DNA from 2 places in the Shewanella sp. BJSY2023SW001 genome. Region 1 is predicted to be linked to the other one. Evidence: riboswitches for the same ligand, from Rfam matches in the RefSeq annotation. Region 1 holds a riboswitch; the other holds the start of a gene.
What was found. Region 1 has a riboswitch for thiamine pyrophosphate ahead of ACMHXH_RS08770 (TonB-dependent receptor). Riboswitches for the same ligand answer to the same signal wherever they lie in the genome.
Positions count from the first base shown of each region.

Region 2: another riboswitch for thiamine pyrophosphate. It lies ahead of thiC (phosphomethylpyrimidine synthase ThiC); the one in region 1 lies ahead of ACMHXH_RS08770 (TonB-dependent receptor).

Region 1 is NZ_JBKORF010000036.1:123,264-138,828, forward strand. Features, by position in the region: gene ACMHXH_RS08730 (chemotaxis protein) at 1-233, shown strand, start outside; gene ACMHXH_RS08735 (MBL fold metallo-hydrolase) at 246-986, shown strand; gene ACMHXH_RS08740 (NAD(P)H nitroreductase) at 1,054-1,602, opposite strand; gene ACMHXH_RS08745 (DoxX family protein) at 1,694-2,305, opposite strand; gene ACMHXH_RS08750 (DUF6279 family lipoprotein) at 2,582-3,427, opposite strand; gene ACMHXH_RS08755 (phosphotransferase) at 3,480-4,586, opposite strand; gene pnuC (nicotinamide riboside transporter PnuC) at 4,583-5,233, opposite strand; gene ACMHXH_RS08765 (hypothetical protein) at 5,237-5,497, opposite strand; gene ACMHXH_RS08770 (TonB-dependent receptor) at 5,561-7,717, opposite strand; TPP riboswitch at 7,773-7,882, opposite strand; gene ACMHXH_RS08775 (YcfL family protein) at 8,028-8,417, opposite strand; gene ACMHXH_RS08780 (PaaI family thioesterase) at 8,435-8,887, opposite strand; gene ACMHXH_RS08785 (PaaI family thioesterase) at 8,884-9,384, opposite strand; gene hinT (purine nucleoside phosphoramidase) at 9,381-9,737, opposite strand; gene ACMHXH_RS08795 (PDZ domain-containing protein) at 9,979-11,733, shown strand; gene ACMHXH_RS08800 (hypothetical protein) at 12,247-12,378, opposite strand; gene ACMHXH_RS08805 (cytochrome b/b6 domain-containing protein) at 12,562-13,302, shown strand; gene cctA (tetraheme c-type cytochrome CctA) at 13,400-13,747, opposite strand; gene htpX (protease HtpX) at 14,055-14,918, opposite strand; gene pepE (dipeptidase PepE) at 15,205-15,565, shown strand, end outside.
Region 2 is NZ_JBKORF010000011.1:17,094-32,658, forward strand. Features, by position in the region: gene ACMHXH_RS01820 (hypothetical protein) at 1-58, shown strand, start outside; gene ACMHXH_RS01825 (DNA polymerase Y family protein) at 60-1,793, shown strand; gene ACMHXH_RS01830 (error-prone DNA polymerase) at 1,793-5,011, shown strand; gene ACMHXH_RS01835 (tRNA-uridine aminocarboxypropyltransferase) at 5,040-5,666, shown strand; gene trhA (PAQR family membrane homeostasis protein TrhA) at 5,741-6,421, opposite strand; gene ACMHXH_RS01845 (hypothetical protein) at 6,798-7,001, opposite strand; gene ACMHXH_RS01850 (hypothetical protein) at 7,026-7,955, shown strand; TPP riboswitch at 8,120-8,219, shown strand; gene thiC (phosphomethylpyrimidine synthase ThiC) at 8,448-10,550, shown strand; gene thiE (thiamine phosphate synthase) at 10,552-13,140, shown strand; gene thiS (sulfur carrier protein ThiS) at 13,130-13,330, shown strand; gene ACMHXH_RS01870 (thiazole synthase) at 13,332-14,111, shown strand; gene thiH (2-iminoacetate synthase ThiH) at 14,104-15,261, shown strand; gene ACMHXH_RS01880 (hypothetical protein) at 15,386-15,565, shown strand, end outside.

The DNA.
Region 1 (15,565 bases):
CGGCCCTTGAGCAGCAGTGCAAACGCCTGAGCCTGGACATTGAATTGCAATTGGAAGAACTCTGCCAGCAGCTGAAAACCGCTAAAGTACTGGCCTCGCTGTGCCGCATCGAAGCCTGCCGGATAAAACCCGCCGATCAGGCCACTTTCAACCATGTTGCCAACCGGGTCGATGCTGCTGCCGGCGCGATCCGCACTCAGGTAGATAAGGCGATTCAATTACTTGAACAATAAGGGAGTACAGGGATGAAGAGCCAACTCTTGTTGGAAACCCATAGCCACAAATGGATCTATTTTGGCCGGGATCCGGACAAACCCGACGGCATCATAGACACCAATCAATATATGTTGGTCACTGCCGAGCAGGCTTTGCTGATGGACCCGGGTGGTATAGAGCTATTTGCCCCCATGCTGGCCAATGTGGTTTGTCACATCCCCATAGAGCAACTCACCCATCTATTCGCCTCCCATCAGGATCCCGATATCATCTCCTCCCTGGGGCTGTGGGATCAGACGCTGGAGCAGGCCCAGCTGCACGCACCCTGGATTTGGGAAGGTTTCATCCGCCATTTCGGGATGGAGCATATCCAATACCAGGCCATTAAAGATCAAGGTGGCAAGCTGACGCTCGATGGCGTAGAGGTGCAGTTTATTCCGGCGCATTATCTGCACGCTTCCGGCAATTTTCATGTCTACGACCCTGTCGGCAAGATACTTATGTCAGGCGATATAGGTGCGGCACTGGAAGACACGGATGCCGGGCTGTTTGTCGATGACTTTGGCCGTCATACCGAGAAGATGCGCTTTTTTCATCAAAGATGGATGCCCTCCAACCGCGCCAAACAGGACTGGATAGCCAGAGTGAGAGAACTGGAGCTGGACTATTTATGTCCGCAGCACGGACGGATATTCAGGGGCGAGCAGATACCGGAGTTTCTCGACTGGTTTGAACGCCTGGAAGTGGGGGTTGCGGTCACAGGCAACTGAATGTAATAGCTTGATGCCATGAGCTTAGCTCATGGCAAATTCTCCGCCATTAAGTGTCCTGCAGCAATCAGAGATAGCGGGCAAAGGCGCTGCCCTCTTTGGTGGCTTTGAGCGGCGCTTCAACCACAGGGGTGCCCAGATAGAGAAAGCCCACTATCTGATCGCTGCCATCAAGCCCCAGCGCCGTATTGACAGTAGAGTCAAAGGCAAAGGCACCTGTGCGCCATATTCCGCCAAGTCCCTGGGCAAATGCGGCCTGCTGCATCGCCATTACGGCGCAGCCGGCTGCCAATTGCTGCTCCAGCTCAGGCACCTTGGGATGATCTTTGGTCTTGGCAACCACGGTTATCACCATAGGCGCCCTGAGCGGCATACCGGCAGCCTTGTTGATAAATCCCTCGTCGGCACCATCTGCTGTTGCAGCCGCCACAAAAATATCCGCCAGGCGATTGAGTCCTTCGCCGGTAGCAATAATAAATTCCCAGGGCGTCAGGCCACCGTGATCCGGTACTCTGGCCGCGGCATCCAGGATAATTTTCAGTTGCGCCTCATTCGGCGCCGGAGCCTGCAGTCGTGGACATGATTGTCGGGTAAGAAGAAGAGTAAGTGCGTCCAATGCGCGATCCTCAGCTGAGATATCAATGACTTCACAGGATACCAAATCCGCCCCGGATCGCCAGAGTTAAAAAACCGGGACTCAGCAACAATCAGCCGACGTTAGCGGTTTTGGGCAGCCATTTACGGCCAATAAAATAGTCCACACTGGTGTAACGGCCGCCGCCCATAAACAGCAATACCAACAGCATAATGAAATAGGTGGCCGCAAACTCAATGCCGTTGTTGAGGATCACCAGGTTACCCGAACTGGTAAGCCAGTCGTAATTGCCGTGTTGCTGCAGTATCCCCTTGGCCCGCTCAAGCTTCTCCACCGAAGCCATCACCCTGTCGTTTGCGAGCCAGGATGAGGGGTCGGCAATCGCCAGCCAGCCGTTGGACCAGTGCACACTGAAGGCCGCCACCAACATGGTAATACTCATGGGGATAGCCACCAGCCGAGTGGCCAACCCGAGCAGAAGCAGCAAGCCACCAAAAAATTCGGTCCCGGCGGCCAGCGCCACCATCACTTCAGGCATGGGCAAGCCCAGCCCCCAGTCCGGATTACCGAACCAGGCCGCAGTGTCACTGAAGTGGCTGAGTTTGTTGTAACCGGCCTGCACCAGCACCGGCGCCAGATAGAGCCGCAGCGCCAAAGGTGCCAGGCCATCGAAGTGGCGCAGGGATTTGAAAAATGCCGCATAGGTTTGAATGATGGCTTGCATGAAAACCTCCTTATTCGGGGAGTATTCCTGTCATGTTGCAGTTGACCCGACAATAAACGATTTTATTTCAGTCTTTACTTTAGGAAGCTGCAAACAAGTCCCATGCCTGCTCTGCGTCCGCTTACGGGCCTGGATGCAAGGCGTGGTTCGCGGGCAAATGGTCCAATGCCCGTTCTACAGACCAAAGACCCGCTTTACGACCACATAAGCTCAGGGTTATGTCTGCCTCATAAGCTCAGGGCTATGTCTGCCTCATAAGCTCAGGGCTGTGCCAACTCAAGGCGATGCCTGACTCAGTTCATCCAGATCGTCAATCAAGTTGCCCAGCTTACGCTTGAAGTGTTTTTGCTGGCGCTCACTCAGGCTCTGGTGCAATTGCAATAACAGCATGCCGAAGTTTTCAGTGTTCTGCGCCAATTTCTGCTTGTGCACATCTGACTTGAGCTCATCGGGCGTTGTTATCAGCAGCCGCAAGCGCTGCGCCAACAAGTCAGAATCACTGCGTTGCAGCAAGGCTTGTTTGAACTGCCGGAGCCACTCGTGACGATACTCGAGCCACATATCCAGGGTCGCCAGTCGGCGGCTGTTGTGCTCATGGATCAGGGCCTTTTGCTGCTCACTCAAACGCCCCAGCCAATCGGCAAACAGCTCCTCCAGCCGTTCATCCGCATCTTCAATCAGTTGTTCCTGGTTCTTGTCCTTGTATTCATCCACCAGCTCCTGCTCATCGGCCTCCAGTTTGGCAATCACCTGGGCGACCTGTTGGTCACTCAAAGAAGCGATAAGGGGCAAAAGATCGTCAAACACCTGGGCAAACAGCCGAAACCAGTGATCTCTTGCCGTATCCACATGACGACGCCAACTCTGTGGCGTTAAAGTGCCATCGGCAAGCTCGGTTTGCAGCGTTTTTAACTGGGCACTGTATCTGGGTAACTCCTGGCTGCGATGCCAGGCGAGAAAAGGGTCGAGAATAGCGTCAAACGCCTGCTCCTGTTGCCGGTCGAGAGTGACATAATCTTCCAGCTGCCACTCTATGGCCCAATCGAGGAAATAATAGCTGACCTTGGTGGAGCAGGCACTGAGCGCAATAAGCAGCGCCAGGGCAATAACAATGCGTTTCATCCATTAAATACTTTAAGTTGGCTAAGGCCAGGCGACCGCTTCCCTGCCTGACTCATTGATGCTTTACAAGATGCCAGAAGTCATCAAACCAGTCGAGATAAGACTGCTGCTGATTGTCCCAGGCCATCTGCAAGGCCCAGCAGCAGGCAAACAGCCAGTAGACATCGACGGCTGCAGCCACGGCCAGGTGGGCATCGTCGGTTAAATGTGGATGCTGCTCAAGATAGTGATAAATGAGCCACTGCTGCCCCTCGGCGCTCAGTTGATGGGATGACAGCACCCCGGCCAACTCAAACAGCGGGTGGGAAGCGCAGGCATATTCAAAATCGACGCACTTGAGTCCATTCTCGGCCAGCAGCAAATTATGAGGATTGAGATCCCTGTGACAATACTGCAGCCTCAGCAGGCAGGCCTCCAGCCGAGTGTTGCACTGCTCGAATAACCCTTGGGCCGAATGAAGTTGCATGAGCCGCTGTTGCCAGCTTGAAGGCTGCCCCCGGCTCAGTGCCATGTCATCGAGCCGCTCCAGATAGATGCGCCACTGCTCGGCAACACTGATTTCGAGCTTGGGGGCCGGCAATGCCCTCAGCCCCAGCAGCAACTCCAGCAGTAAGGCCTGAGGTGATTTGCCTTGCCTGGCTCCCAATACAGCGCCTGAGCCAACTTCATGTTTAGGCTCATGTTTAGACTCATGTTTAGAATCATGCTTAGAATCATGTTTGCGCTCAGGCAGGCCAGAGAAGCTGTTGCGATTAACAAAGGCATTATGAGCCGCGCTTGCGATCTCGGCCGCGCCTTTGGATGCGAGTAACTGCTGCCAGTTGGCTTGCGGCGCTTGTTCGATAAAGCGGCTCAGATATAACCCCTTGTCAGCGCTGACCCAAATCAGCCCTGGTGCCAAATTCGCCTTCTCGGCAACCCGCCAACATGCCAGTTCGTTGTTTCTGTCGCAGATACGGTCTGAGCCCGGGGAATTGACTCTCAGCACCAATAACTCGCTGCTGGCTTGCAAGAGCCAGTTTTGGTTGCTTAGCCCAAGGGTGAGCGGCTTGGCCCCCTCAAGCGGCCACAACTGTAGCCGCTTGAGGGCGGCGTTGAGCTCGCAGCTCAAACCTTCACCCAGACTGGCCTCAAGTTCTGTCAGCGGTTTGCCTTTCATGCCGCGCCGCTTTCAAGCTGTGAGGAGTCGCGACCGCGGGATTCCTGGGCTCTGGCGCGCCAGATAAAGTATCCGGCTACCGCCATCCCCACGTAGAGCACAAACAAGAGTGAGGTCAACATCAAGCCCTTGCTTAAATAGAGATAGATGGACACCAGATCGATAACCACCCAATAGAGCCAGTTTTCCAGCACTTTGCGCGCCACCAGAAAAGTCGTCATCACAGCAAAACAGCTGGTTGCCGCATCCAGGTAGGGGAAGGCTGCCTGAGTGAAAGTCGCCATCATATGACCGACAAACAGAGACACCAACCCAGTCAACAGAATCAGTACCAGGTGCCGCTGCCAGGGCCAGGAGGTCACGGCCACTCCTTGATGGTTTTCCCCACCCCGGCGCCAGAGCCAGTATCCGTACAGCGCCATCGCCATGTAATAGACGTTGAGCACTGACTCCATCAGCAGCGCGACTTTCCAGAACAGCACAGTGTAGATGGCGGTGCTGGCAAAGGCTGCCGCCCAACACCAGATATTGGCTTTCATGGCCAGCAGCAGATAGGCCAAGGCCAATACCACGGCTACCGCTTCCCAGGCGCCCATGCCCTGGGCCTGAGAGCCGGCCTCGGCGAGCCAGTGCCAGAATTCACTCATGGGTTATTCCCTGTGGCCCAAGTTCAGCTCACCACCGATAAATTTACAGACAAACACCGCCTTGCCAAATTTCTCGTGCGCTGCCTGCATCTCGGTGGCCAGCATGGCCATCACCTCGGCATAATCACCGCACACCTGAGTCGCCATGGCATTGGTGGTTCTCTCTATGTTGGCATAACTGTCCAGGCGCTTGATAAACCATTGAATAGGTTCCAGATACTCATCGTGGAGCGGATACATGCTGATTTCGGCAGTTAACTTCATTTTACATCTCCTGTAATGAACCGGGGCGCTGCAACACGCCCCGGCCGACAACGGCTTATGCCATCAGATAAATTTGACGTTGAAGGTCACACCAATCTGGCGTGGGTCCCCGTAGCGGATATATTGCTTCTCGGCCCAGTTTTGATCCGGCTCATTGCCGAAGTAGAAACCGCGCACGCCGTATTTTTCATCGAACAGGTTGCGGCCCCAGAGGTAAACCGACCACTTGTCTGCCTCATAGCCCAGCTTGGCGTTGACCACTTGATAGTCTTCAGAGCGGGAATCATTGCTGTCTGAGTAGTAGAACGCACTCTTGCCACTGCTGTTGAGGTTGGCAAACCAGCCCATGTCATTGCGCCAGGTCATGCCGAGACTATAGGTCCATCTCGGCGAGTGGGCCAGTTCCCGGCCGCTGAGATCCACAGGGTTGCCATATTTATCCTGATACAGGTAATCACCGTATTCTGTCTGCAGATACCCAAGGCTGGTGTAGAACTGCAGTGAATCTGTGGGATACCAGTTGGCTTCCAGCTCGGCGCCATAGTTATTGGAGCTGCCGGCGTTTTCGGTGAACAGAATAAAGCGCTGGGGATCGACAGGATCCTGCAGTGAGGCCGCTACCTGCTGATCTTCCCTGTCCATAAAGAACAGTGCCAGACGGGTATCCAGCAAGCCATCGGCCCAGCTGGATTTCAGCCCCAGTTCATAGTTGTAGAGGATTTCGGTATCGAACTCTTTCTTGTCGGCCAGCTCCTGGGGCAGCGTCATATTAAAACCACCGGCCTTGTAGCCTCTAGCTATCCGAACATAGGCTTCATGGTGTTCAGCCAGCGCCTTGGATAGGGCGATATGGCCGCCCCACATGTTTTCCGATGGGCTAAAGGCATCACCATTGCTGTCGCTGTAGTCACTCTCACGTCGCTCGATACGAGCACCGATAGACAGGCTGTAGCCCGCCCCCAGATCTGAGTCCAACTGGGCAAACACCGCATAGTTACTGGCGCTGTAGCGGGAAGTCAGCACTTCATCCGGCCCGCCGTTGTATTCAGAGTAGAGATCATTGTCCTCATCGAGATCCATAAAATAGAGCCCGGCCAGCCAGTCGGTGCTGCCGCCGAAAATCCGCCCGGCCTCGTTGGAGCTGAATCTGAACTCCTGTGACAGAGTGCGCCGCTCGCCACGCTTATCCCAGGTGTAATCGTACTCACAGGGTGCGCCGCCGCACTCTTTTCCGGCCCAGTAATCCGGGTTGGCCCAGTCACCGTCGTAACCGTGGTGATGATCTGTGGCGGCATAGCTTGACAGGGACACCAGCTCAAAAGCCTCAAAGCCGGTATAACTCAGCTTGAGGCTGGAACCCGTGGTGCGCTGTTTGTCGACGCCCGGCGCATCGGTAATGGTATCGAAGCCGTTATTGTCCAGAGTCCAGGCATCATAACCATTGTCAAAATCGGCGTGCAGTAGAGTGAAGTCTGCCTGCAACTTGTCGGTGGCGTACCAGCGCAGCTTGATACGGCCGCTGAATTCATCACGCTCATTGGTATCGTCACGGCCCAGATACAGGTTGTCGCGATAACCGTTCTGCTTGTGTTGCTGCAGCGCCACACGATAGAGCAGCTTGCCGGAATCTGTCACTGGGCCGGAACTGAAGCCGCTGAAGGTTTGCAGATTATCATTACCGAGCGAGACTTCGGCGCCGTGCTCGAATACGTCTGTGGGATCATTGCTCTTGAGATAGATAAGACCGGCCAGGGCATTGGCGCCATAGCGGGTGCCCTGAGGGCCACGCAGCACTTCAAACTGCTGCAGATCGTACAGGCTGGAAACGCTGCCCAGCCCGGAGAGATCGATATCATCGATAATAAAGCCCACAGAGGAGTTGGGCGCTCCCTGGTATTGCTCCTGCTCACCGACCCCGCGGATCTGGAAGTATCTTGGCCGGGAGCTGGCACCTGACCAGTTGAAGTTGGCTACGTTACCCAGCATATCTTCGAAATGCTCGGCGCCTTGATCTTCAATGCGCTGCTCGTCGATAACAGTCACGCTGGAGGGCATCTTCTCCAGCGTCAGGCCACGAAAGTCGCCGCTGACGACTATCACTTCCATGGCTTGTTGCTCATCTTGCTTTTCAACGCCGGGATTATCGGCGGCATGAACGGGTGCCCACAGCAGCATCTGAATGGTACTGGCGAGCAGAGTAGGTACGGTAAACTTGGACATAGGACCTCAAATATTCACAGTTTGAGATCCGGCAATAAGAAAGCGAGTTGAAAGTGCACGAATTGTGGCCCATTCCTACGCCGGTACTAGCCGGATCAGGTTCTAAGGGTTCGTCATACGACATCTCAGTCAACCGCAATGCGGTAAACACCCCTTGGCGAGGGCCAGTATACACGAGTTACCAACAAAAGTGAGCCAGGTTGCCAAATTGTATCTGGGGGGATAAAAAACCGCCCACACCAATAGTCCCGTTCGTTGAGCATCAACTGGAATAATGGTTCGGGCGGCAGTGGTGCCGAGGTTGCAACTTTTAGTTTGAAAAGGCCTCGCGCACATAGATCTCAAAACGACTGGCAGTCGGATTCGGCGCCACGGCGCTCACCTGCAACTGCTGTTTACCATGCAGCTTGACCGACTTCCAGGACACACCTTCATCATCCAGGGTATAACCGCTGGCGTCATACCAGGTGAATTTGTACTGAACACGCATATCGGTAGCGACTTTGCTGCTGATGGTGGCAGTGCCTCTGAGCAAGCCGCCCTCGCCTCTTGCCATCAAGTCACCGACACTCACCGAGCGGGCAAAGCTGCTGTTGTCGATGCGACTTTCACCGGTCGAGCTGGCATACACCCCGGCCGTATGGTTGGCGCAGCCTGCCAGAGCCAGCAGGGTTGCTGCTATTACCAAGACTTTTTTCATCTGCCAATCCCTTATTCTCAATCAATCAAAAAGTGTGCCCGGGCGGTTGCAATCAGCTGCTTGCGGTTGGTCTGCCAGCAGTCGATATTGACATTGGCCACTCGCCGTCCCTGACGGGTTATTCGGCACTCGGCGAAACTATCCTTATGATAACCGGCACGTAAGTAGTCGATGGAAAAATCAACCACCTTAGGCACCTTACTGGTTTGCATAAACACCATAAGCTGGATGATGGCCGACATCTCCATAAACCCGGCTATCACGCCGCCATGAATGGCCGGCAGTACCGGGTTACCTATGTTGTCATCTTTGGCCGGCAAGCGAAACACCAGCTCATCGCCAAACCGTTCTACCAACATGCCAATAAAGCGGGCGTAGGGAACATGCTCAAGTAAATGACTGAAATCATTGGTTTCTGTCACTTTGGCAACTATGCTTTTTACATCCAGGGATGCCTTGGGATCTGTCATTTCGTCTCCTCACCCATCAGTGCCTTACGGAAAGTGTCCCCAATCATTTCAGGGCTTATCCGCATAAAGGAGCCAACCGCATGGGCGATGGGGTCGTCTATGCTGTCCTGATAGGCGATGGCCCGGGTAAACGCGACGCTGGATGACAACTTATAACACTCGGCAAAACCATACACCGGCTTGTGGGGCTCGGCGGGCTTCATATAGTCGACCCGCAGATCCAGAGTCGGCGAGATCTCCAGCGAACCGTATTTGTCCTTGATGGCACAAACCACGGCGCAGCCACTGGCAGTATCCATCAAAGTGGTGATAACCCCACCATGGATAACTCCGGTTTCAGGGTAACCCACCAGCTCGGTGCTGTAAGGCAACTCTATCAGTACATGGTGTTCACTGCCCTCATGCACCTTGAGCCCGAGGCGACGGCACTGGGCCAACTGGTTGACAAAACGGCTCGCCAGGGTCGTCAGCGGGAAAAACTCCGGATTGACTTTCATGACGCTGAACTCACCATAGGCCCCAAGGCTTTACCGCCAAGCAGATGCATGTGGATGTGGAACACTTCCTGGCCGCCATGCTCATTACAGTTAATGATTAAACGATAGCCGTCCTTCGCGATCCCGGCTTCGGCGGCCAACTTGGCGGCCACTGTCACCATACGGCCTATGGCCTGCTCGTCGGAGGCCTTGGCGTCATTGACTGTGGGGATCAGATGATTGGGCACTATCAGCAGATGGGTGGGAGCCTTGGGATTGATATCCCGAAAGGCAGTCACCAACTCGTCCTGATACAGTATGTCCGTGGGTATTTCACGGCGAATAATTTTGCTGAATATGGTTTCTTCGGCCATTTTGCCACTCTCCGGTGTATCGGTTCAGACTCGGCCCAAGGGCCAAATCACTGTGTTCTTGGCAGTATAATACCATTCGGCCCAGAGATGTAATCGGCCGCGGCGATTTGCCCCCCAAGCCTGTTAAAACTCGGCAAGTAATTGCCGCGGCCTGGCTTTTTTGGCAGCATTGTCGCCATGCTCAGCCGGAGATGAACCAATTTGGCTCCCGGCACTCGCCAACGATTCATACGGATATCAGATGATCAGTTATCAGATTTGCCCCATAGATCCACACGCTCACCTGTTCGAGGTCAAAATCACCATTCAGGCTCCGGCCCCGAGACAGGAACTTTGGTTGCCATGCTGGATCCCAGGCAGCTACATGGTTCGCGATTTTTGTCGCAATATCATAGATATTCAAGCCTTTGATGAGCTGGAGCGTCCACTCAGCATTACTCAGCTCGACAAGCAGCGCTGGCAGATAAATTCCAATGCCGAATCACTGCAACTGCGCTACTCGGTTTATGCCTGGGATATGTCGGTGCGCAGCGCCCACCTGGATCAGACCCACGGCTTTTTCAACGGCAGCAGCGTCTTTCTTGCGGTGGCCGGCAAAGAGCTTGAGCCGCTGGAGCTGGAAATTCTGCCTCCCAAAGAGGAAGCCAACTGGCAACTGGCAACAACCCTGAGTCGAATCGAAGGTGAAGAGTGGCAGTTCGGCCGTTTCAGCGCCGCCAACTATGATGAGCTTATCGACCATCCGGTGGAGATGGGCACTTTTACCCACGGCAGCTTTGAGGCCTGTGGCGTGCGCCATGATGTGATACTGACAGGGCGTCACCGCTGCCACATGCCCAGGCTGCTTGACGATCTCAAGGCTATTTGCGAGAGCCAAATCCGCCTCTTCGGTGAAGCGCCGTTTGAGCGCTACCTGTTTATGACTCAGGTATTGGGCAATGGCTTTGGAGGGCTGGAACACAGAGCCTCCACCGCCCTGCACTGCTCCCGCAAAGATCTGCCGCTGAGTATGGAGATGCCGGTCAATAAGGATTACCGCACTTATCTGTCGCTCTGCAGTCACGAATACTTCCACAGCTGGAACGTCAAACGCATTAAGCCGGCCAGCTTTATTCCCTACGCGCTGGAAGCCGAGAGCTACACCCGTCAGCTGTGGGCTTATGAAGGCATCACTTCCTACTATGATGACCTGATGACACTCAGAGCCAACAGGGTTTCCAGTGAGCAATATCTGGAGATGCTATCCCAGACCATGACCCGGGTATATCGCATGCCGGGCAGGCAGTTGCAGAGCCTGACAGAATCAAGCTTCAACGCCTGGACCAAGTTCTACAAACAGGATGAAAACGCCGCCAACGCCATCGTCAGCTATTACACCAAGGGAGCTTTGTTTGCCCTGTATCTGGACTTGACTCTGAGACTGGAAACCCAGGGAAAATACACACTGGATAACCTGATGCAAAAGCTGTGGCAGGCCTTTGGCAGCCAGGGGATAGGCACTGAAGATGACTCCCATCGCCGCCTCTATGAGGAGCTGCTTGGCCGGGATGCCAGCGCAGAATTTGCCTTTCTGGATAATACCCAAGAGTTGCCACTGGCGCCCCTGCTGGCGCAATTCGGAATCGAGATGCAGCTTCGCAGTGCCCAAGGCGCTCAGGATCAGGGCGGCGGGGATGTTGAGGGGCAAAAAATCGGCTTGGGAGCCCGCTACAAGGCTGAAGCCCTGGGATTAAGGATTGTAAGTGTGACCAACGGCAGCGCGGCTCACAGCGCCGGGCTCGCGGCTCAGGATTTGCTAATCGCCGCCAATGGTCTGCAGGTCGGCGCTCAATTTGAAAATGAACTGCAACAATATGAGCCCGGCGATAGTCTGGAGTTGCACTTCTTCCGCCGTGATGAGCTGATGACAGGCCTGCTGCCTATCAAACCGGCGGCAATAGATACTGTGTCACTCAAGCTCACCGAACCAGCCAAAGCCAAGGCCTGGCTGGGTTAAGGAAGGTGCGAACAAGTCCCATGCGTGCTCTGCGTCGGCTTACAGGCCTGGATGCAAGGCGTGGTTCGCAGCAAATGGCCCTAGTCCTTTGCAAGAAGCATAACACAGCAGGCAGGCCTGTAAGCCACGCCCTTTGGGGCTTTCACAGCAACCGGCTCTCTACGTTATCCGACTTCGACAGGCCCCGGCATGCCTTCAGTCAGATGCCTTGAACGCCAATTGCTGTGTAAGCCAGAGTGCCGCGAGGACTTATTCGCACCTTCCCTAACTCTCGGCCACAGCGGCCATCAAGTGACGCTGGGCCCAGGTCATCACCTGGGCCCGGTTGCTTAAATTCAGTTTGCGAAATACCCGCTAAAGATGGTTCTTGACCGCAGACGGCAACAGCAGGCATTCATACTCCACCCTTTTGGGGATACCACTTTGCGACCGCGACTCCTGGCGACCTGTTTAAGAATCTTATAGCCCAAGGCCAACGCCACTGTAACCAAATCCAGCAACAGAGTGTCGACATCACATCAGTGTCCATCTATCGGGAGATAAGCAGGACAAGCGTATCAGAAACTCCTGCGGCCAAGGGATATTCATCAGCTCGGTCAACAGAGCAGTTCTGGAAACCACCAGCCAGTGCATCACCTTGAACATAGGTTGCCCTCAGCTAAACACCCGCGAAATTTGCATTAACGAAACATAAGCATCAAATCAGACAGCTGCTTGAAACGGAAGTACAGATCTCTGCCAAAAAACTCAAAATGAATAAGAGTTAACTGAACAAGCGCCGCCCCAGGCATTAACATAAAGGGGTAAAACAGATCTGGGGGATCAAACATGGAAACAAATACTGCGGGCGAAGTGCGCCTGTCTCGCTATAAGGCCTGGGATCTTCCCACTCGCCTTTTTCATTGGATAAACCTACTTTTGGTGCTGCTGATGATGACCATCGGCGGGATAATGATGTTCAAATCTAACTTTGGGATCAGTGGTCTCGATGCGAAAATCGGCTTAAAGACACTGCACGTCTGGATAGGTTATGCCTTTGCCATCAACCTGGCATTCAGATTGTTGTGGGGATTATTCGGCCCCATCAAGGCGCGTCTAGGTAAACTACTCCCAAAGAAAGGGGAATTGGCAGGCTATCGCGCAGCCCTCAAGAAAGGCGAAAATCCACAATATCTCGGCCATAATCCGGCAGGCAAACTGGCGGTTATCGCTCTGTTTGGTCTGCTGACCCTGATCATGGTGACAGGTTTAGTGCGAGCCGGTACTGACATCTTCTATCCACCACTGGGCGGCATGGTTCAGGAATATATCGCCGCGGATGGGGTTGAACCTGCCAGTCTCAAACCCTACGATGACACAGGCGTTAATCCAGACAAGGCTGCAGCGATTAAGGGCGCCAAAGGCTTGGCAGGGAAAGTCCATGTCTACAGCGTATATCTGTTACTTCTCTTGGTATTGCTGCATATAGCCGCGGTGATCCACGCCGAGCGTAAGCGTCAGCCCGGTATTATTTCAGCTATGTTTTCCGGCAATAAATATCTGCCAACAACGCCGCTGGATAAAGACTGACAGTGATATGGGCTCACCACACAGAGCCAGAGATAAGCACAAGCCAGAAACAATAACGCCGGCATCAAGCCGGCGTTGTCATTCGTGCGATATGCGCTTACTTCAGAGTGCTTTCCGAAGTACGGCCGTCATCGTGGCAGCTATCGCAGGTAGGCTTCTGACCTACGTTCATGTCATGGGGAGCGTGGCAGTCAGCACACATCAAAGCGCCATCGTGTGGCTTGTGTACCGCGTCCATTTCTGCCAGCGAACCGTGACAGCTCTGACACTGTTCAAATTCATAGGCGCCATCAGCTGAAGGGGAACCATCGGCATGACAGCTTTCACAGCCACCCATATCCGCGTGGAAATCTGACAGTTTCTGATCTTCTGCAAAAGCAGATGGTGACATGGCCAGCGCGGCCAAACCGGCACCGAACAACACACTTAAGAGTTTCTTGCTCACAATAATATCCTCCGATGATGACAGTCGAGCAAAGGTTCTTATGTCAGGTATGACCTTTGTCTCACTATCAGTAAATAGCACGACTTGGATTAACTTAGCCAAGCTTTTGCCAATTGGCAAACTAATTCTGAGTCGCCGCCACTTTAACAACTTGCGCAAAAGCAAAATGTGCGCTGAATCATGTAACCATCGGTTAATTACGGAATTTTACATTTTGTTTACCTATAAACATCTGTATCAATAAGCGTTTCAAGCGCATAAAAAAGGAGACCAACAGGTCTCCTTTAGAGAAAGTATCGCTGAATTATTAGCGGTTTCTCAGCGCTTCAATACGCTTTTCAAGCGGTGGGTGACTCATAAAGAGTTCAGTCATTGAACGCTTGCCATTGATACCGAAGGCCGACATATTGGCCGGCATGGCACCGGTTTCCGGCCCGGTACGCAGACGTTCAAGGGCCGCAATCATCTTGTTCTTACCGGCAAGGCGAGCGGCACCTTCGTCGGCGCGGAACTCACGAATGCGGGAGAAGTATGCCACCACAATGGATGCCAGAATACCAAACAGCATATCCAGCACAAATACCACAGCCATGTAAGCGATAGTGCCCAAGCCTTCACCCTCTTCATCGTTGCTGGCAACAAAGTTGTTGACGATACCGGCAACCACGCGGGCGGCGAAGATAACAAAGGTGTTCACCACGCCCTGGATCAGGGTCAGTGTCACCATGTCACCGTTGGCCACGTGGCTGACTTCGTGCGCCAGTACGGCTTCGACTTCATCGGCGCTCATACCGTAAAGCAAGCCTGTACTCACGGCTACCAGAGAGTTGTTTTTACTTGGGCCTGTAGCAAAGGCGTTCAGTTCAGGCGATTGGTAAATAGCCACTTCCGGCATCTTAATCCCGGCCTGCTGCGCCTGACGGGCTACGGTCTCGAGCAACCAACGCTCTGTGTTATCACGGGGCTGAGTGATCACCTCACAACCCATAGTTTTCTTGGCCATCCATTTGGAAATCGCCAAACTGATAAAGGCGCCACCAAAACCGAAGATCGCCGCAAATACCAGCAAGCCACCCATGGTTTGAGTATTGACACCCAAAATAGACATGACAATCGATGCCACCAACAGAATGGCAAGGTTAGTCAAAATCAATAGAAATACACGCTTCATATCAGCTCCTGTAAGGTACCCTTGTACCGGAATTGCGTCATTGCAGACATAATATGTCCACTTGGCGGGAATTCAAGAGGAAAAAGGTAAATTATTGTTTAGCTTTCTGCCTAAACGCCCCGGCTACGCAGAGGAAGCAGTCTAGGTAGAGTTGATTAAATCAAACTTAATCAATTGCCGAGTGCGGCTTTTTAACGCGACCAAAAGCACCTGTGGCGATTGTTGAGTGTAAAGGCTTTTTGTTACCATCAAGCAACGCAAATCAATCTGAAGGACAGCGACGATTATGACAATAAATACCCTGCTGCTCAGCAGCTCCCGCGCTGGCGATACCCCCTACCTGGAACATGCCCTGCCCTATATTGAGCCCATGGCAGAAAAAGCCCGCAAGTGGATATTTATCCCTTATGCCGGTGTCAGCATGAGCTACGACAACTATCTGGAAGCCGTGGTTAATGGCCTGGCACCATTGAGGCTGGATATCTCCTCTATCCATCAACATGGCGACCCCAAGCAGGCCATTCGCGATGCTGACGGCATTCTGGTTGGCGGTGGCAACACCTTCCACCTGTTGCATGAGTTGTACCGCTACGACCTGCTGCATCTGATCAAAGAGGAAGTCGCCGCCGGCAAACCCTATATCGGCT
Region 2 (15,565 bases), on a different contig from region 1:
AACGGCACAGAGCCAAGCCGCTCAAAGCTATACTGCTCAGAGTCAAGAGGCTATCTGAGATGCCCCAGGTATGGATGGGAGTCTGGTTTCCACAGCTATTGCTGCAATATCAGCGTTACCGCCTGGCTATGCTGGGCAATATGGCGGGCACTATTACCGGTTCTATGACCGGTACTATGACCGACACTGTGACAGGTACTATGACCGACACTATGACTGGAAGTATGACAGGCAGTGGTGCGGCTCAGGTTCAAATACGCGTTCAAACTCAGTTCCAAACCCAAAATCAGCCCAAAGCAGTGCCAACCGCTGCGGCGTCAGAGCCTTTTGATCCCCAAGTCCCCATGGCCTTGTATGACAGCCGGAAGCTGGTTATACATTCGGCCTGTCCCGCCGCTCAAGCAAAAGGCGTTACAGCTGGGATGAGTATCGGCAGCGCTCAGTCGCTGCTCGGAGAGTTGCAACTTTGGCCGCTGCAGGAGGTGGACAGCGAGGCGTTGCGGGATTGGTTATGTCAGTGGAGCTATGATTTCAGCGCCAGAGTCTGGCCGCCGTTGTTATCCGGGCTTACCGAACAAGCGGCTCAAAGTGCGGCCGATGCGCGCTGGCCTACAGATACCCTGTTGCTGGAAGTGGGGTCCATGGTCAAACTGTTTGGCAGTTTGAGCGCCATTGTCGAGGCTTATCTCAACAAAGTCGCCGACTATGGTCTGAAATGTTCATTGGTGCTGGCACACAGACCGCTGGATGCGGCGATATTGGCGCGGCATACTCACGTCGGCATCAGCGCGGTATCAGCTGCCTTCATGAGCACGCCCACAGCTGAAAAAGCCGGGCGCCTCAAGGTGCATCACGGCTTACCGCCGGATTTACCACTGGATTTGCTGCCATTGACCCAAGAGGAACGGCAGCGGCTCGGCGCGCTTGGGCTGACGACTCTAGCCATGCTTGATGCTTTACCCCTTGCCGAGTTGGGGCGGCGCTTTGGTCAAGGTTTGCTGCAGCTGCTGGCACAAATCCAGGGGCGTTTGCCCTGTTGCCGCAAGGGATATGAGTTACCCGAACAGTTTCAGGCCAGGTTGACCTTGCTGCATGATGTTGAGTGGGTTCAGGGATTGCTGTTTCCATTGCAAAAACTGCTGGGGGAATTGGCAACCTATTTGCGGATCAGGCAGTTGGCGGTGCAACAGTTGGAGCTGTGGCTGAAGTTTCGCGAGCCAGAGACCCCGGCGCTGCAACTGACACTCAACTATCCCTTCGGGGAATATCAACTGCAGGGACTATCTCAGCTCTGCCGCTTACAGCTGGAAGGATTGCAACTGCCGAGCCCGGTCGTCGATATTGAGCTGCGAGCCAAGCAGTTTGTGTCGCAGCAGCAGGGCAGTCGAGAGTTGACCGAGTCCAGAGAAGGGCAGCAGCAGGATGCCAATCAATTACTCGCCAGATTACAGGCCAGGTTAGGTAACCATAAGGTGCGCTCTTTGGTGTTGGCGGCCGATCCCATGCCTGAACTGGCCAGTACAGCGACTCCCCTGACTCGCTGGCCGCCACCGGCAAGGCCGCCCGTTCAGCCGTCGCTGGCGCTGCGGCCTCTTTGGCTGCTGCAAGAGCCGCAAGCCATTGCTCCTGAAGCCGTGGAGCTGCTTAGGGGGCCGGAAAGGTTACAGAGCCCCTGGCATTCAGGGCCTTTTCCCTGCCGGGATTATTTTCTTGCCCATCATAAGGAGAGCGGCGGTCTGTGTTGGCTGTTCCGCACCGCTAATGGGCTCTTTCTTCATGCTTGGTTCAGCTGATGTACGCCGAATTGCATGCTATTTCCAATTACAGCTTTTTGCGCGGGGCTTCCCACCCGGATGAGTTGGTGCAGCAGGCCGCCAAACTGGGCTATGAGGCCATCGCCATTACCGATGAGTGCTCTCTGGCGGGTGTGGTCAAGGCGCATGAGGCCGCCAAAAAAAGCGGTATCAAGCTGATTGTCGGCGCCGAATTCCACCTGCCGGAAGGCTGCCTGGTGCTGCTGGCAAGAAATCGCCGGGGCTATGGTCTTATCAGCACTCTGATAACTAAAGGGCGGCGCCGGGCCGATAAGGGCAAGTATCGGTTAAGCCTAGATGATTTTGCGGCCATTGACCGCGGCTGCTTTTGCCTGTGGCGGCCGCCATCTGTGAGCGAGTTGCTGGTGCAAGCCGACTTGCAAAGCACTGAGCACCAGAGTCTTGGTCAGCAGAATGTCGATCATCAGAACTCTAAAAACCAGGGAATAGGCAACCAAAGCCCAAGTCAGCAAACCCCTTGGCTGACGCAGCTGCAGCAGCGCAGTCTGGCACAGTTGAATACCCTGACGGCACGGGTTAAAGCCGCGTTTTCACTGCCGCTTTATCTCTTGATGGAGCGGCAACTGCAACCCGGAGAGGCCTGGTATCTCGAGGCCTGTGAGGCGCTGTCGAGTTGTTTTTCCCTCCCCTGTGTCGCCGCCGGTAATGTGCAGATGCATCTTGCCGAGCGGCAAAGGTTGCACGATGTACTCAGCTGTATCCGTCATGGCTGCGCCGTGCCCATGGCCGGCAAGCTGTTATCGGGTAATGCCGAGATGGCGCTTAAGCCGATAACTGCTATGGCCAGGCGTCACCCTCAAGCCTGGTTGGCAAGGAGTTGTGAGCTGGCGTCCCGGTGTCATTTCAGTCTGGATGAACTCAAGTATGAGTACCCGGCCGAGTTGGTGCCAAGCGGCCTAAGTGCCAGTGAATATCTGGCACAAGAGGTGGAAAAGGGCGCCCGCAGGCGTTTTGGCGAGGCGGTTCCACCTGAAGTGCAGACTCAGTATCGGCGCGAGCTCAAGCTGATTGCCGAGCTTAATTACGAATACTTTTTCCTGACTATTTATGATCTGGTCTGTTTTGCCGCCAGGCAAGGGATACTGCATCAGGGACGAGGTTCGGCCGCCAACTCTGTGGTCTGTTATTGCCTCGGGATCACCGAGGTGGATCCCACCAAGGTCAACATGCTGTTTGAGCGTTTTATTTCCAAGGAGCGCCATGAGCCGCCGGATATCGATGTCGATTTTGAACATGAACGCCGCGAAGAGGTGATCCAGTATATCTACCAAAAATATGGCCGTGAGCGTGCAGCCCTGGCCGCCAGTGTGATCACTTATCGTTTCAAGAGTGCCATGAAAGATGTTGGTAAGGCTCTGGGGCTCAGCGAGCAACGGCTGGATGAGCTGATAGGCGCTGTCGATCGCCGCGATCCGCAAGTGCCTTGGCAGCAGCAGTTGCAACAAGGCAAGCTGTTGCCACAACAAGGTTTGGGGCAGTGGCTGCTGCCGCTGGTGGAGACCCTGATGGGTTTTCCAAGGCACTTGTCGCAACATGTCGGCGGCTTTGTGATTTCGGCCGGGCCATTGGCCGAGCTGGTGCCGGTAGAGAATGCCGCCATGGCCAAGCGCACAGTGATCCAATGGGACAAGGATGATCTCGAGAGCCTGGGGCTGTTAAAGGTTGATGTGTTGGCGTTGGGAATGCTGACGGCGATCCGCAAATGTTTCGAGTTGATCTCCCGCCACATTCATCCCTTTGCCATGTCGGATATTCGTTGGGAAGATCCGGCTGTCTATCGTATGTTGCAGCAGGGCGACAGTATGGGGGTGTTTCAGGTGGAGTCACGAGCCCAGACCAGCATGCTGCCCAGGCTTAAACCCGCCTGTTATTACGATCTGGTGATACAGATAGCCATAGTGCGTCCGGGGCCAATTCAAGGAGACATGGTGCATCCCTTTCTGCGCCGCCGCGATAAAATCGAGTCGGTCACTTTTCCTTCGGCCGAGGTGGAAAATGTATTGTCACGCACTCTGGGGGTGCCCATTTTTCAGGAGCAGGTGATCCAATTGGCCATGGTCGCCGCCGGTTTCAGTGGCGGGGAAGCCGATCAGCTGCGCCGCGCCATGGCTAGTTGGAAACGCAGTGGCGAGCTGGAGCAATTTGAACACAAGCTGCTTCAGGGGATGACGGCCCGAGGCTACAGTGACACCTTTGCCAGGCAGATATTCAGCCAGATCCGCGGCTTCGGCGAATATGGTTTTCCCGAGTCTCATTCGGCCAGCTTTGCGCTCCTGGCCTATGTTTCGGCCTTTCTCAAACACTATTACCCGGTGGCGTTTTGCTGCGCCTTGCTCAACAGTCAACCCATGGGCTTTTACAGCCCGTCACAGCTTATTCAGGATCTTCGTCATCATGGCGGCCAGGTGTTGCCGGTTTGCATCAACCTCAGCCAGTGGCACAGCACACTGGAGCGACAAACCGATGGTTCCTTGGCACTGCGCCTCGGGTTCAGGTTGGTCAAGGGATTATCCGAGCACAGCGCCGCCAAGATAGTAGCGGGTCGGGGCGAGGGCTTTACTCACTTGTCGCAGTTGGCTGCTCTGGCACTGCCAAGGCGTGAGCAGGAGGCGCTGGCCAGCGCCAATGCCTTTGCTACCCTGGGGGGCGATCGCCATCAGATCAGGTGGCAGTTGGCCGCCCGTCAGCAGAGTTTGCCCTTGTTTGAGCTGCCGGACGAGGCCGATTTTCGCCTTGAAACCGCCTTGCCTGAGGTCACTGAAGTCGATGCCTTGCTGGCTGACTACGCCTGTACCGGGCTGACCCTGGGACGCCATCCTCTGGCACTGCTCAGAGAACAGGGGTTACTCGGCAAGTGTCACAGCGCCACCTCTTTGTGGCAGTGCCGTCATGGCCAGAATGTGACTGTGGCTGGGCTGGTGGTCGGCAGGCAAAGGCCTGGCACCGCCAGTGGAGTCACCTTTATCACCCTCGAAGATGAAACCGGTAATGTTAATCTGGTGGTATGGAGTGATACGGCCAGAGCCCAGAGACAGGCTTATTTGAGCGCCAGGATCCTCAAGGTGAGTGGGGTCGTGGAATTTTCGTCCGGCGTATTACATCTGCTGGCCGGTCGGCTGGAGGATATCTCGGGCAGTATGCACGCGCTGGTGGTACACTCGCGGGATTTCCATTAGCCGATAAGTCATTAAGCTGCTGTTGCCTGTGAAAATAATCCTGCTGACCCATGAAAGAGAGCTGAATCGAGCCAGTAATACAGCCACCCTGGCGCTTAATGCTTATCCGACTCTGTGTAAGCGGGTACTGTGGGCGCGTAAAGCCCCGGATGCTTGGTTAATGGAGCACTTGTCTTTGGGGCGAACCGCCTTACTCTATCCGCAAACCGAAGAAAGTACTTCCGAAGAAAGTATTTCGCGAACTCAAGCTGCAAATGAAAGCCCAAACGTAACTCCAGACCCAAGTTCAAAGCTAAACCCAAGCCCGGCTCAGGGCGCAACATTGCCTCAAGACGCTACTCAGGAAGCCGTTCAGAAAACTGCTCTGAAATTAGGGAAGCCGCTAAATTCGCTGGTCATACTCGATGCAACCTGGCAGGAGGCCGGCAAGATGTATCGCCAAAGCCCCTATCTGCAGTCGCTTGCCAGAGTCGAACTGCAAGCAGAGCAGGGCTCAGCGTTTCGGTTACGGCGCAATCAGCGCCAGGGCGGGTTATGTACCTTGGAATGTATTGCGGCTGTTTGGCAAGACTTGGGTGGAGGCTATAGTATCGCCGCTCGGAGGTTACTCAGTGAATTTAATCAATGGCAGGCTGAGATAAGAGCTCCGGCCTAGCTGCACTAGAGTTGGCACAGCAAGCCGGAAGCCGTCTCTCTAGGGCGGCGCTGAGTTAAGCCTATTCGCCTGCGTTAGATCACCGTCAGATAAACACACAGGAAATGGCAAACGGCGCCGCCCAATACAAATAGATGCCAGATGGCATGATTGAAAGGGATCGCCTTGGTGGCGTAGAAGATCACCCCCAAGCTATAGCTCAGGCCTCCGGCCAACAGCAAGTTGAACCCGGCAGTTGACAGGTTATCGATAAGCTCAGGCAACACGGCGACGCAGAGCCAGCCCATGGCCAAATACAATATCAGGCTCAGCGCCTTGAATCTGTGAATAAAGCAGCTCTTGAACACTATTCCCCCCAGTGCCAATAACCAGATGGCTACCAGTACCCATTCTTCCTGGGCATCGGCCAAAGTAATTAACATCAGCGGGGTATAGGTTCCGGCTATCAACAGATAGATGGCGCAGTGATCCAGCATCTTGAGGCGCCGTTTCCACTCTGGCTGAGGAATGCTGTGATACAGGGTCGAGCAGAGGAACAGCAGGATAATACTGCTGCCATAGATGGTTACACCTGTTAACTGAATGGTGTCCAGCGAATGCCAGCCCTTGAGTAACATCAGCACTAATCCCAGAATGCCGGCAATCACCCCCAAACCATGGCTGACGGCATTGGCTATCTCTTCATTCAGACTGTATCCAGCGGAAAACTGGCCATTGAACTGGGCTTCGGCTGCTGGGACTTTGCTGTTGGGCATGATTGACTCTCTGGTTCGACCTCATTGAAAGTGAGTCTAACAGCGCTATGGCACTCTGGCTAGATAAAAGTGTACAGCTGTTCGCTGAGATTGATTTGTTCTTTAAACCGTATCATCTGCATTTTTTGCAAACGTCTAATGCTGCACCTTAACAACTCGTTGCTCGGCTTCCAAGTCGCTTTTTACAGTTATTTTGTTCAGAGGATCCCGTCAGCCTTATTCGACAAAGGTTTTACCTGTTTTGTTTGAAGCCATCGATTTGAGTTTGTAGCGTAAATTGCTTTTCAAACAAGGGAATGAACTTTTTACCGAGGGTTTTCTCTAACACTGAGTTTACATTTGGCGAAAGATAAATCAGCGGCTTATGCCTCCACATTCAGATAAATTGATTGCCAGCCGAGACGAAAGCCCGGCGACAATGGCAAGCTTGAGCTTCAGCATTCCGGGTAGGGATGCTGCCTTTGAGCTTGATCTGGATGAAATCCTTAACACAGGTTCCTGCCAACCAAGCCATTTTCAAATACATTCGATTGACCCTTTCTTTGACCAATCGCTTTTTAGTCAACAGCTTGGGGTTCAACCCCAATGCCTGGCGCAAGTTGGCATGACTAAAAAAGCAGAGCAGGGGGATGCTGAGGCAAAGGGCAACGCCATCAGTAGTTGGACCGTGGCGGGAGCCGCGCACTTAGTGCTATTGCTGGGGTTATCCTGGTTTTGGCAGCAGGCCGAATGGCGAAGAGTGGTGACAGAGCCTGCCAAACCCAAGGCGTTGCAATCCTATCTTTATTTCAGTCAGCCCAGCCCCAAACCGTTAACGCCAGTGCCGGAAGCCTTGGCCGAAGAAGCAATAATCCAGTCCAAAGAAGCGATAGAGGTTAAAAAAGCTGACTCAAGCAAGCGTTCTGAGCCACCAAAGCAGGCCGCCGAAGAGCCGCTGCAAGAGACTGAACAAGTGGCTGTGCAAGAAACTGTTCAAGAAGCTGAGCAAAACCCTCGGAAAGACAGAGTTAAAAACCTGAATGAGCAAAGCGTCCCCAAGATTCGGGATCAAAGCGTTAAACCTATTGGTAGCGTCATTGAAGAAACGAAAAATGCAGCCGTACCTGCGCCAGAGCGAGCAAATGACTTTAAATCGCAGCCGGCAGAGCAAGCTCAGCTGGACTTCAGTTCAAACGCATTAAAGTCTGCCCGAAAAGTATTGCAACACTCGCAACAGCAGGCGCTGCAGCAGCTATCACAGCAATATGCGGATAAGGCTACGGGACGCAAGAGCCTCAGTGAAATGGATGGGGAGATGGAGGTGCTTTGGGTCAATGACGCCGATGATTTCAATAAAGTGGCCAGTCTGGATCTGCCGCTCGACCCTAACCGTATCGTCAAGGATGGTGATACCTGCTATCGGGTCGTCAAGGTGCCGACTCCGCTCAATCCCTACGCCGAAAACTTGGGGTTTCCATTTAAGTGCGGTCAGACAGAGATGGAAAAAGCACTCAAGGAGGCGGTGGCCAGCCGTCTAAAGCGGCTTGGTAAGTGAGTTTTGCAATCAATTTATTTGATTGGAAATAGATTGGTTTCCAGATTTTTGTAAATATTTGTATTAACTTCAAATGATTAACTTGTGATTTTAATGGATTAGATTCTGCGGCGCGTTTTGCTGTCGGGCTTGTTTCCCGCTTCCGCTTGTGCTTATACTCGGCAGTAATCTTGTCGGAGTGCCCTCTGGGCTGAGACCGTTTATTCGGGATCCGTTGAACCTGATCAGGCTAGCACCTGCGAAGGAAACAAGCATTCAGCTGCAGCATTACCGCAGCCACTGCGAGCAAAAATCTATGCCAAAGGCTTTAAAGAGCCGAGGCGATATCTGGCTTCTCCAGCGGACATTGAACTGACCTGAAACCACGAGGTCAGTCTGCCAACACCGCCGGAGGAAGACTCCAAATCAAGGAGTTTAACCAGTCAGCTTGCGCCGCTTATTATTCAACTCTCCTGACAAGCAATTTCATTTTCCAAAAGAGTGAGCTTGCTTATGTCAAATCGTCAATCCAATCGTCGTCAAACCCGAGAGGCCGCCCAGGCTTTTATCGATAACCTTAAACCCTTGCAGCATCCCAATTCACAGAAGCTGTTTGTTCAGGGCTCCCGGGCCGATATTCAGGTTGCCATGCGCCAAATCAGGCAGACAGACACCCGAATACCAACCCAAGATGGCAGCGCGCAATTTGAACCCAATCCCGTTGTACGTGTTTATGATTGTGCCGGCCCTTATTCAGATCCCAACGCGGCTATCAATGTGCGCCAGGGCCTGGATAAACTGCGCCAGGGCTGGATCTTAGAGCGTGATGATACGCAAGAGCTGACCGAGGTCAGTTCCAGTTTTACCCAGCAGCGACTGGCGGATGAAGGGCTGGATCATCTGAGATTCGACGCTTTGCCCAAACCGCGCCGGGCCAAGCCGGGTAAGCGAGTGACCCAATTGCATTACGCCCGCGCCGGCATTATCACTCCTGAAATGGAATATATCGCCATTCGTGAAAATATGGCCCGGGCCAACGAAGCGCTTGCCAAAGATCCGCAACTGGCCCGCAAAGCCAAAGGAGAAGCCTTTGGCGCTATAGTTGCCACGCCGATAACCCCTGAGTTCGTTCGCAGCGAAGTGGCCCGTGGCCGCGCCATTATTCCCGCCAACATCAACCATCCGGAAGCCGAGCCTATGATCATCGGCCGTAACTTTTTGGTGAAGGTCAACGCCAATATCGGTAATTCGGCGGTGACCTCTTCCATCGAGGAAGAGGTGGAAAAACTGGTGTGGGCCACCCGTTGGGGCGCCGATACGGTGATGGATCTGTCCACCGGCCGTTATATCCACGAAACCCGTGAATGGATAGTACGCAACTCGCCTGTGCCCATAGGTACCGTGCCCATCTATCAGGCGCTGGAAAAGGTCAACGGCATTGCCGAAGATCTCAGTTGGGAAGTGTTTCGCGACACCCTGATAGAGCAGGCCGAACAAGGAGTGGATTACTTCACCATTCATGCCGGGGTCTTGCTGCGCTATGTGCCCATGACGGCCAATCGGGTGACCGGCATGGTATCCCGCGGCGGCTCCATTATGGCCAAGTGGTGCCTGAGCCATCATAAGGAAAACTTTCTCTACAGCCATTTCCGCGACATCTGTGAGCTTTGCGCCGCCTATGATGTGTCACTGTCGCTCGGTGACGGCATGCGCCCCGGCTCGATTGCCGATGCCAACGACGAGGCTCAGTTTGCCGAGCTGGAAACCTTGGGTGAGCTGGTGAAAATCGCCTGGGAATACGATGTGCAGACCATAATCGAAGGGCCGGGCCATATTCCTATGCAGCTGATCAAGGAGAATATGGACAAGCAGCTTGAGTACTGTGATGAGGCGCCTTTCTACACCTTGGGGCCCCAGACCACGGATATTGCGCCCGGCTATGATCATTTCACCTCTGGCATAGGCGCGGCGATGATTGCCTGGTACGGCTGTGCCATGCTCTGTTATGTGACCCCCAAGGAGCATCTGGGCTTGCCTAACAAGGAAGACGTTAAACAAGGGCTTATTGCATACAAAATTGCGGCGCATGCCGCCGATGTCGCCAAAGGACATCCAGGTGCCCAGCTGCGCGACAATGCGTTGTCAAAGGCCAGATTCGAGTTTCGCTGGGAAGATCAATACAACCTGGGGTTGGATCCCGATACCGCCCGGGCGTTCCACGATGAATCCCTGCCTCAGGAGTCTGCCAAGGTGGCGCATTTTTGCTCCATGTGCGGCCCCAAGTTCTGCTCGATGAAAATCACCCAGGATGTACGCGACTATGCAGCGTCTCTGGCTGCATCCTTGTCTGCATCTCAGCTAGCTTCGGGGGATTCGTCAGGGCCAGACTCGGCAGAGCGCCAAACCGAGCCTGTGCAGGCAGAAGAATTGACGGCACAGCCGCTGGAAGTACTGGATGCCGAGGCAGGGATGGCGCGGATGTCGGCGCAGTTCAAGGCCGCTGGCAGCGCCCTGTATCAACCGGCAACAGTAGGCGAAAAGTCCGAGTCCAATCCCAATCCAAAGCCTAAGTCCAAGTCCAAGCCAGAGGCTACACGCTATGAAGAGGAAGCCTGAAATGGCGGCTGATAAAAGGCCGATAGTCTGGAGCATAGCCGGCTCAGACAGTGGCGGCGGCGCCGGTATCCAGGCCGATCTTGCCACCTTGAGTAATCTTGGCTGCCATGGCTGCTCTGTCATCACCACTTTGACCGCCCAAAGCAGTGTGGCAGTGACGCTAACCGAGGCGGTGAGCGAGGAGATGTTGCTGGCGCAGCTCAATGCTCTGCTCGGAGACTTACCGCCCAAGGCGATAAAAATCGGCTTGCTTGCCAATCAAGCGCAGCTGCAGCTGCTTTGTGACTGGTTGGCTCGGCACCTGCCTGATGTTCCTTTGGTGGTCGACCCTGTCATGGTGGCCAGTTGCGGCGATGCACTCTCTAAGAGTACTGCAACGGGCGCAGCGCGGCTCGATTACCGGCCGCTGGCGGTGCTCGCCACTGCGCTGACCCCCAATATTCACGAGCTGGCGTTGCTGAGTCGCAGCGATATTCATGACTTTCCTTCCTGGCAAGATGCGGCAACTTGCCTGGCAAACGAACTGCCTTGCCATCTCTTGGCCAAGGGCGGGGATTTCGAGGCGGGGATCGCGCGCGGTCTGGCAGAAGACTTATTGCTTTTTAAAGACTTGCCTCACAGCTCAGGGTTGCATCAACGGCAGGGGTTTGTGTTGGCGAGCCCAAGGCAAGCATCCAGCAACAACCATGGCAGCGGTTGCACGCTATCCAGTGCCATAGCGGCATTTTTGGCCCACGACTGGATCTTGCCCGATGCGCTAATTCTGGCCAAGGCCTATATCAATGGCGCTTTGGCGCAGAGTTATCGGGTAGGCAGTGGTCCCGGGCCCTTAGGTCGACCCGGGGCTTGTCTGGCCGCCGAGCTTATGCCTGTCATCTGGCCGCTGGAGGATTATCCCTGGGCCAACCCAGCCCAAGTGCTCGGCGCCCCCTGGCTTGCAGCGCCAACCTCTGCTGATGCTGTTAGTGCTAAAGGCGTTGGTGTTAAAGGCGTTAGTGCTGAAGGCTTTAAAACACTGCCCCATAATCTGGGTATCTACCCGGTCGTGGCCGATGTCGAATTGCTGGAAGCCTTACTCAAGGCAGGTTGCCGCACTATTCAATTGCGGCTCAAGGAGGAAGTGTTGCCCGGCTCGAGCGCCGAGCGGGCGATCATTCGCGCCATCGCGCTCGGGCGCCAATATCAGGCGCGGGTATTTATCAATGATCACTGGCAACTGGCCATTGCCCACGGCGCCTTTGGTGTGCATTTGGGCCAGGAGGATCTCAGCCAGGCATCCCTTGAGGCCATCCAAGGGGCGGGTATGGCGCTGGGGTTATCCAGTCATGGTTATTTCGAGGCGCTGCTTGCATTGCGCCACAGGCCCAGTTATCTGGCCCTCGGACATATCTTTGCCACCAAGACCAAAGTGATGCCGTCTCTGCCCCAGGGACTGACGCGCCTTGCTGCCTATAGCGAAACCTTCGGCTCCTTGCTGCCGACGGTCGCCATTGGCGGCATTGACGAGCATAACCTTGATGCCGTCAAACATACCGGTGTTGCCAATGTCGCCGTGGTGCGGGCCATTACCGAGGCCGCCGAGCCGGTAACGGCCTTCAGGCGCCTGACACAAAGCTGGATAGGGCGAGCAGCCGCTATTGCAAGTGGGATTAGCCATGCTCAACAAAATGGCGGGGGTCAGGAAGGTGCAGCTGAGCGGGACGGTACTGGAGTTCTGGGCCGTGCTGGGGTTCAGGACTGTGCTGGGGGTCAGGACTGTACCGGGCTGAGCGATCGCGACTTTATCCGTTACGGTAGCCAGTTGCTGCTGCCCAGAGTCTCAGAAGCGGGGCAGCTCGCCTTACAGGTAATGACGGTCGCCATAGTGGGGCTCGGAGGTCTTGGTCATCATCTGGCGCGCTCTTTGGCCGCCGCCGGAGTAGGGCGTCTCATTCTAATCGATCCCGATATTGTCGAGTTGGGTAATCTGCCGAGGCAACTGCTCTACAACGAGCAGGATATCGGCCGTTTGAAGGTCGACGTGGCCAAGGAAAAGCTGGGGCGCGATTATCCAAACTGCCTGATTGAGATTGAGCCCAAGCTATTTGGCCCCAAGAGCGCGGAGCTTATTCGTGAGGCGTCACTGGTATTGGATGCCAGCGATAATTTCCTTTGCCGTCATAACCTTAATCAAGCCTGTGTGAAGCTGGGCAAAGAGCTGATTGCGGCGGCGATCAGCGCCGATTCCGGCCTATTGTGTCATACCGCCCCTTGGCTTAACCCCGAGGCGGGCTGTTACGAATGCCTGTTCCCGCGAGACAGCACAGGCTCGGGGCGCTGCCGCGACATGGGGGTTCTGGGTCCTGCGGTGCAAACCCTGGCGGCGATGCAGTCGCTGGCCGCCATCAATACCCTGCTTGGAGAGCGCAGCACCCTGGGACGGCTCATCAGCCTGGATTGCCGAACGTTAACCGTACGTGAGGCTGCGCTTTGCGCCGACCCGGCATGTCTTTACTGTCAAACCCACACTCAGGCTGGACATAAAACACAAACCCAATTCATGAAAGGGCGCCCAGAGCTTAGCCGTGAGGAGAATTGCGATGCAAATTAAGATAAACAATCAAGTCAAAGAGTTGCCTGAGGCTATGACGCTGTTACAGCTGCTCGAGTGGTGTGAGATAGCGCCTGGCAGCGTGGCGCTGGTGCGTAATGGCGCCGTAGTGCCCAGATCTCAGTGGCCAGAGCTTGAATGTCAAAACGGAGACAGCCTCGAGCTGTTTTCCGCCGTTGCCGGAGGTTGATATGTTGCAAATTGGCGAGTTTGAGTTTCAATCCAGGCTGTTTGGCGGCACCGGCAAGTTTGCTTCGGCAGAACTGATGCAACGCTCGCTCGTGGCCAGCGGCGCCGAGTTGGTTACTGTGGCGATGAAGCGGCTCGATTTTAACCAGGGCAGTGATGAATTGCTGGCACCGCTCAAAGAGCGCGGCGTGCAGCTGCTGCCCAATACCGCCGGGGCCCGCAATGCCAGGGAGGCAATTTTTGCCGCCGAGCTGGCGCGGGAGATGCTGGGCACCCAACTATTGAAGCTGGAGATCCACCCGGATCCCCGTTATCTATTGCCGGATCCGGTAGAAACACTGGAAGCGGCCCGGGTCTTGTGCAGCGATGGTTTTACCGTACTGCCTTATGTGCATGCCGATCCCGTGCTGTGCTTGCGCCTCGAAGAGGTAGGCTGCGCCGCCGTGATGCCGCTTGGCAGTCCCATAGGTTCCAATCAGGGGCTGGCCACAGAACCCTTTTTGAAGATCATCATAGAGCAGGCCAATGTACCTGTGGTGGTGGATGCCGGGATCGGCGCGCCGTCTCAGGCGATGCGGGCGATGGAGTTGGGCGCCGATGCCGTGCTGGTCAATACTGCCATCGCCTCCAGCTTGGATCCCGTGACCATGGCGAGTAGCTTCAAAGATGCGGTGCGCGCCGGGCGAGCGGCCTATCTTGCCGGACTCGGGGCCATCAGCAATCGAGCCCAAAACACCAGTCCGCTGACCGGGTTTCTCAATCTGGGAGAAAACCATGGCTGATTTTCTCGAGCGTTTTACCGCTATCGACAGAGATCTACTGCGCCTTGCTATTGCCAGTGTCAGCGCCGCCGAGGTTGAGCGCTGTTTGGCGCGGCCCGAGACGATAGCGCACAATCCCTCGGCCTTGCCTATTCTCTTGTCACCGGCGGCCCGGGAGTTTCTCGAGCCTATGGCGCAGCTCTCTGCTGCGCTCACCCGCAAGAAGTTTGGCGCCAACATAGGTCTCTATGCGCCGCTCTATGTTTCCAATCTGTGCGCCAATGATTGCGACTACTGCGGTTTCAGCATGAGCAACAAAATTCGCCGCAAGACCCTAAGCCAGGCCGAACTGGATGCTGAAATTGCCATTCTCAAGCAGCGCGGCTTTGATTCTGTGTTGCTGGTTTCCGGCGAACATGAAACCAAGGTAGGGCTGGATTATTTTGCCAAGGCGCTGTTGAGGCTCAAGCAGGACTTCAGCTATCTGGCGATTGAAGTGCAGCCCCTCGCCGAAGCGGGCTATCGGCGCCTGGTTGATGAGGGACTGGATGCCGTGATGGTATATCAGGAGACCTATCAGCCCGCCACCTATGACCGCCATCATCTCAGAGGCAATAAAAAGGACTTTGGTTTCAGGCTTAATACACCGGACAGGGCCGCCAGGGCCGGGGTCGACAAGATAGGCCTGGGGGTTTTGCTCGGGCTGGATGATTGGCGCCTGGACTCGGCACTGATGGGATTACATCTGGACCATCTGCAGCAAAAGTACTGGCGTAGCCGCTTCAGCGTGTCGCTGCCAAGGCTCAGGCCGTGCGTTGGTGGGGTAACGCCGGCTGTGACTCTGGATGATGCCGGATTGGTGCAGTTAATCTGCGCCATGCGCTTGTTCAGCCCGGCGCTGGAGTTGAGTCTCTCTACCCGGGAGAGCGCCTCACTCAGGGACAATCTATTGCCCCTTGGGATCACTCATGTGAGTGCCGCCAGCTCAACAGAGCCAGGTGGTTACAGCAATCCCAAGTTGCAGCTGGATCAGTTCCAGATAAGTGATGAGCGAACTGTCCCTGAGGTGGTCAGTGCCATTCGAGCACAAGGCATGCAACCTGTGTGGAAAGATTGGGACGCGAGTTGGCTCGCAGGCGCCTCTTTTGCGGTAACCCATCAAGGCGCATGAACCTTTCGGGCTGTACATCTGCACCGAATTGACCAATAATCGTTCAAAGCTGTGGTTGAAATGGTAGCAACTGATTTTAACCACAGAACGACAATCCACAGTCCAATACAGACAAGGGGCAATTATGCAAATTCCATCGGCTTTTTCGGCGGGAGTTCAAGGGCTGCAAAGCGCCCAGTCCGGCCTGACTCAGGCAACAGTGGATATCGCCCGTCCGGCACCTGCGCAGCAGGCCGATTCGGCCCGCCCAGTTGAGGAGGCAGACAAAACCTCGGCACTGGTATCGGCATTGGAATCCAAGGCC